Regions from separate parts of the Psychrobacter sanguinis genome, predicted to be linked through region 2. Evidence: predicted binding sites of a transcription regulator. Region 2 holds the regulator's gene; the other holds the start of a gene.
What was found. Region 2 encodes PhoB, which activates phosphate uptake and scavenging genes when phosphate is short. Its sites were predicted from a motif close to TGTCATNAANCTGTCATAA; they were not measured.
Positions count from the first base shown of each region.

Region 1: a site for PhoB is predicted at 1,902-1,920, ahead of pstS (phosphate ABC transporter substrate-binding protein PstS). Genes of this name have one in related genera too.

Region 1 covers NZ_CP085990.1:1,181,588-1,185,018, reverse strand. The annotation lists gene pstC (phosphate ABC transporter permease subunit PstC) at 1-550, opposite strand, end outside; gene pstS (phosphate ABC transporter substrate-binding protein PstS) at 609-1,778, opposite strand; gene LK453_RS04980 (IS1 family transposase) at 2,255-2,956, opposite strand; gene LK453_RS04975 (septal ring lytic transglycosylase RlpA family protein) at 3,052-3,354, shown strand.
Region 2 covers NZ_CP085990.1:1,418,087-1,421,517, reverse strand. The annotation lists gene phoR (phosphate regulon sensor histidine kinase PhoR) at 1-1,443, opposite strand, end outside; gene phoB (phosphate regulon transcriptional regulator PhoB) at 1,605-2,303, opposite strand; gene dtd (D-aminoacyl-tRNA deacylase) at 2,526-2,966, opposite strand; gene asd (archaetidylserine decarboxylase) at 3,228-3,431, shown strand, end outside.

The sequences.
Region 1 (3,431 bases), 240 kb from region 2:
TAAAAGGAATAATCATGATGGCCAGCACTAGAGATGCTGTAAACATGCCTAAGCCAATAGGCGCACCTGAAAACAATTTACCAATCACTGGTAAAGGTGCCACATGTTCAATAAACCAAGGCTGAATATAAGTACTAAAGAAAGGAACGAAAATAAATAAGCCCCACATACCATAAATAATAGAAGGAATACCTGCTAATAATTCAATGGCAATACCTAATGGGCGCTTCAAAAAGGCAGGGCACAGTTCCGTTAAGAAAATGGCGATACCAAAACTTACCGGAACTGCAATTAAGATAGCAATTACTGAGGTCACCACGGTACCATAAATAGGGGCTAAAGCCCCGTATTGGTCCCCTACTGTATCCCAATCATTACTGGTGTAAAAGCCCAGACCAAACTCTTGAATACTGGGCCATGCACCAACAATTAACGACAGTAAAATCCCACCTAATGACAACAATACCAGTACCGCAAACGCCTTTGTCGCATTGACAAAAAGGAAATCGTAACGCTTTTGCTTTGCTAACTGGGAATGTAAATCTGCCATAACAGCCTCATTGTTAATTACTAAATAAATCTCATAATGGCCTTTAAGGCACTATGAACTACTGCGCTGGGGTATAAACAGGTTTACCATCTTTATCAACTACTTCATTCCATTTTGCTTTGAATAAAGCCACTGCTTTATCAGAGAATGGTACATAGTCTAAGTCCATTGCATCTTGGTCACCGCGGGTATAAGCCCAATCAAAGAAGTTCAAGACACCTGCCACTTTTTGTGGGTTTTCAGGATTTTTGTGAACTAAGATGAAAGTCGCTGCTGCAATTGGCCAAGCTTGATCAGTTTCAGAGTTGGTGATGACTTTGTAGAAGCCTTCTTCTTTTGACCAGTCAATGTCACCCGCTGCTGCAAAAGTTTCTGCTGAAGGTTGAACCACATTACCTGCTGCATTTTTTAGAGCAGTGTGAGACATTTTGTTTTGCTTAGCATAGGCATATTCAACATAACCAATTGAGTTTGGCATGCGAGTTACGTTACTAGCTACGCCTTCGTTACCTTTACCGCCAACACCTGTTGCTGAAGTAGGCCACTGAACTGTCTTATCTACCCCAATTTTGTCTTTCCACTCTGGAGAAACTTTGGCTAGATAATCAGTAAAGTTAAAAGTAGTGCCTGAACCATCAGAACGGAATACAGTAGTAATAGCCGTATCAGGAAGTTTTAAATCTGGGTTTAAAGCAACGATCGCAGGATCATTCCACTTAGTAATTTTGCCTAAATAAATATTAGCTAACGTTTCGCCGTCTAGCTTTAGTTGACCTGGCTCAACGCCTTCTAGGTTAACAACAGGAACCACACCACCGATAACGGTTGGAAACTGAATAAGACCTTCTTTTTCTAACTCTTCAGGTGTCATAGGAGCATCTGATGCGCCGAAATCTACTGTTTTAGAAATAATTTGTTTGATGCCGCCAGATGAGCCGATTGACTGATAGTTAACTTGACCCTTAGTTTCTTTGTTGTAATCTGCTGACCATTTAATATAGATAGGCTGTGGGAATGAAGCGCCCGCACCTGTAATATTCATCTCAATGCCTTCAGCTGACTTAAAGCCGCCTTCAGAAGCTGTACCGGTTGTTGCTGCTGAAGTAGAACCTTCGGCAGGGGCAGCGGCTGTGGTATCGTCGGTGGCAGCTGTATCGTTTTCTGATTTATTACAAGCCGATAAAGTAAGTACGCTGGCTACAGCTACGGCTAACAGTGAATAACGCATGGTCTCTCCTAAAAAGTTATAAGTGTTATAAATGCAGAGTGTCAAATTGAGCCATCTGGATTTTGAGTGCTTCACAGTCGATAAAAGCACCCTTAATTAGAATGAGGTTATTCTGACGTTTAAATATGACAGTTTGATGAAACTTAAATTAATTGTGGAAATATCGTAACTTTTGCGAAGGTATTTGTTACAGAATTGTCAGTAAATTAAAGTAAATGGGAGCTTATGGCCAAAAATGCGACATTTATAATCTTTACATTATCTTTACCCATTAGAAAGGTGGGCTAAATCTAAGACCTGTAGACTACGCTCTCGATGTTTTGGTGCAGACAATTTTATTTTGCTAACAACTTAGGCTTCTACGCCTAGATGTTCTTCCAAAATTTTATTGCGTTAATTTGTTCCAACCATTCATTAGATTACAGGTATTACCTATGAAAAAACTTTTTGGTGGTGGTTCAAAAAGTAGGCTGACATTAGACATATCCATGATTGATGTAAAAGAAAGCTAAATCAAAGGCTTTAAAGTGATTTTCCAGCTTTTTAGAAAAGTTACAACTTCGCCTAAATGCTCGCCTTACTCGATGTCTGATAGTGCAATTATTACCTTCAATACCGACCGTGAAAAACTTGCCAATGACTTGGGTAAAGCCCTTAAAACCGGTAACAAAGCTATCCCAGGTATCACTAGCGATTCTAGCACAACTTACGCCTAAGGCTTGCAGTTTAGCTTTAAGCTTTTTGACAGTGTTAAGGTCTCGTTTTCCCCACACATAGGCAACAATTTCACCTGTGTCACGGTGATAGGCATAAATTAGCCATTGTTTGTTGGTCTTCTTGCCTACGAATGTCCAAAGCTCATCGACTTCAAGACAGTCGTATTGCCTTTGCTTGGGGGTTATTTGGTAGTGACACTTTTTTAGGGTGGCCAGTACTTTGCCTTTGCTGATTCTCTCAACGCAAGCGATGTCTTTTATGCCACTGCCTCGAACCATAAGATGGCGTATTTTGCTATCTTTTTGGGAGTGACAGCCTTGGTACGTTAAGGCATGGTCGCCAATAAACTGCCGTTTGCAGTCTTTGCATTTATAGTTTTGTTTACCATAGCTTTTGAAGCCATTTTTCTTTATACTGTCACTTAGACAGGCTGGGCATTTGATGTATAGTGTGATTTGCATTTCACTATTTTATCAATTTCTCAGCCTGTTTTTTTTCAGCCTACTTTTTGAACCACCACCAACTTTTTATGCCATTTACGCTGATGTTAGCTACGATGTTAACAGTGCCCGCCAATGCAGGTATGGCCTCGTGGTATGGTCCAGGCTTCCATGGTAAAAAGACTGCATCTGGCGCTATTTATAATATGTATGCGATGACTGCAGCTCATAAATCGCTTCCTTTTGGTTCCAAAGTAAAAGTAACTAACCTAAATAACAACAAATCCGTGGTCGTTAAAATCAATGACCGTGGTCCATTTAAGCCAGGTCGTATTATCGACTTATCCAAAAAAGCCAATCAGATGATTAGCTGTAACTTATGCAAAGTAGATGTGGAAGTGTTAAGAAGGGGCAAGTAGCCTCGGTATTGTCCTTATGTCACCGCGCCAATTCGATAAACGCCAACTATTAAGTTGGCGTTTTTTATGGAGAGAAG
Region 2 (3,431 bases):
TGAGCCTTTATTTTCTTCAGACTGAATGGTTAGTTTGGCACCATGCTGATAAAGCACATGCTTGACGATAGCCAATCCTAGGCCTGTGCCCCCTGTACTTCTACTGCGCCCACTATCCACTCGATAAAAGCGTTCTGTGAGACGATCAATATGCTCACTGGCAATGCCTATACCATTGTCCTGAACTGAAAAAGAGCACCCTCCCTTTACCTCTTGCCAATTAATTCTAATCTCACCGCCTTTGGGGGTGTATTTAATGGCATTGGTAACTAAGTTAAGCAGGGCACTATTAAGATATACCTCTGAGCCATACACATCTAACTGCGAATCAATATGTAAATCAATAAGATGTCCGAAGTCTTTATTATAGGCCTGAGCATCATCAAAGATACTGGTCATAAGCTTAGGCATATCAACACGTTCCGTACGAATAGACTCTTCATTTTCGAGACGTGACAATAGCAGCAAATCATTAATAATACGATTCATGCGCTCCGTTTGCTGAGTCATTAGATTAAACCCACGTCGCCATTTGGGGTCCAAATCGGGTTGGTCTGAAAAAGTCTCGATATAGCCCATGATTACGGTTAACGGGGTACGTAGCTCATGTGAGACATTACCCACAAAATCTTTACGCATTTGCTCAAGATGCTGTAGGCGCGTCACATCATAAATAATAAGCAGCTTTTCAGTGCCGAAGTGGGTTACTTCACACTGTAAGAATCGCTCATAATCTCGCCAAGAACGCAGTCGCAGTCCCTCGTTGGGCGAAATCGCATTGATATAGTAGTTCTGAAACTCTGGAACATCGATAAGATCAAGAATACTTCGTCCCTGATCTTCAGAGCGTAATGCCAACAAGGTCTCAGCAGATTGGTTCCACCATTCTAAGGTATCGTCTTTATCGAGCAATATCACAGCATCTTGTAGCGCCAGTAATGAGCTGCGAATCTTTTTAATCAGACCCATCATCTTCTGGTGCGTCATTTGTTCTTGCTTTTTACTGTCATAAAGCTGATTGGCCATAAAGGTCAAGCTTCCTGACAGCTCAGGCGGTGGCAAGGTTAATGACTTACTCATCCAGTTATAAAACTGCTGTACAGCATAAAGTCGCCAGGCATGATAGACCAGTAATCCGGCAATAATCCCCCATAGTACTGAACCAAAATATGCGCCCAACCCCATGCCTGATAATATCAGAGTGATTAGCCACTTAAAATCAGACCAAAATAAGATAGTGCCATGACGCTCTTTCTTTTTCTTTAAAGGTTTTGCTGGTTTCTGATAAAGTAGATTTGGTGCTTGAGTATTGTCCTTCACCCCAGTAGCGGGCTGAGAAGACTCAGGAGTAGGCGTTTTTGATTCAGCGCTGGCCATCTCTCGTTTATCAGTTTCTAGAGTGCCAGCTTCTGATTTAGACGGATGATCTGGCGATGAACTCATGGCATTCTCAACTTTAGAATTTTTAGCAATTTGGGTAGTTCTAGTAACTTAGTAACCTAAAGGCGTCATTAACCCAAGCCACTATCCCACTATCCAACTATTAATGATAAAAGGATTAAAAAGCCGATAGATTATACCCGCTTTTTAATCCTTTTATTTGTTCAATGGACTTGTGTCGAAAAGCGATACCCAGTGCCACGTACGGTTTGAATAAACCCAGCATAATTATAAGGCTCTAGCACTTTGCGCAAGCGTCTGATGTGCACATCAATGGTACGATCTTCGACATACACATTCCCACCCCACACCTGATCGAGCAGCTGTGTTCGAGTATAGGCACGTTCTGGGTGACTCATGAAGAAAGCCAGTAAGCGATATTCGGTTGGGCCTATTTCTACAGGAGTACCATCCGCCGAAAGACGCTGACTGACAGGATCTAGACTTAGACCTTCTGCCTCAATAGGTTTTTCACCAGATAGAACACTACTACGGCGAAGTACCGCTTTAATTCGTGAGACCAGCTCTCGAGTCGAGAATGGCTTAGTAATATAGTCATCCGCACCGGCGTCTAACCCTTGTACTTTATTATCTTCTTCGCCACGTGCGGTCAACATGATGATAGGAATTTCAGACAGCATTTCATCTTTTTTAAGACGACGGCATAAATCTATCCCTGATTGATTACCTGGTAACATCCAATCTAGTAAGATCATCGCTGGTCTATGGTCCACCACTTGGTTATGGGCGTCATTAACATCTTCAGCCTGCAAGCATTCGAATCCTGACATCTCTAAAGTAGTAACAATCATTTCACGGATGGCCGGTTCATCTTCCACAACCAATATGGTTTCGGTATTCATTTTATTGTTGTCCTATAGTTTTCGTCTCTGCGTTCGGTACGGTGAAGTAGCAGTACGCTATAAATCTGGTTCATATAATTATGACCGTTATATTACAGCTTATAATTATGACAAATAGATGACAATACTAAAACTTATCAGAACAAGCTTTATTTGATCGATGTTTAACAGACCACTTTAATTGTTCATTATCGGCCAGACAACCACGTTTCATTCCCTAGTTTAGCTAAGTTCTAAAATGAAATTCAGTGGCCCATCATTGTCTGCTTTAACCAACATATTGGCACCAAATTTACCCGTTTCCACGTGATGGTATTGCTGCTTAGCGTAGCTTACGAGCTGTTCAAACAGCGCATTTGCGGCATCTGGCGCCATGGCACCTCCGAAATCTGGGCGACGGCCTTTGTCGGTTTTGGCCATTAAAGTAAACTGTGAAACCAGAAGCAAACCGCCCTCGACTTGCTGCACATTTTTGTCAAGCTTGCCTGCCTCATTATCAAAGATACGGTAGGTCAAGATTTTATCGACCATCTTTTGAGCGCTTTGTAAGGTATCCTCTGGCCCAAGACCAATATAAGCCAATATTCCGTGCTCAATCTGCCCTACTGTCTCTGCATCCACCACTACGCTGGCCTGTTTTACTCTTTGAATTAATGCTCTCATTAATCGTCATCCTTTTTTCTATTGTTTCTATTATCTGTATTGCTTAAATACAAAGCTATCGTTTGAATTTTATGTTTCTGTATTTTTCCCTCTATTAACTAATAAGGGAGTCGAGTTCAGTAATGGTAAGTCTCAGTTACTGTCCTCTTATATTGAATAGAAATCATGATAAACTAGCCGTATATTATTTATATAAAGAACCAGCTATATACAGAACTGGCTATATAAAAACCTACTCCCCACTCTACGATGAATTTTATTATGAAAAATCTACTCAAAGACTCATTCAAAAAACAAGCGCAGCAACTACTGACTCGCGATGGTATCTTTACGGCGCTACAGCACGTTGTGCCTCAGCAGAAATTAAGTGAAACCGCAGGTCGCTTGGCTGCCAGTCAAAATCCAATTGTCAAAAAAGCATTCGTTAATACCTTTGCCAAAGCTTACGGAATTACTCTAGATGAG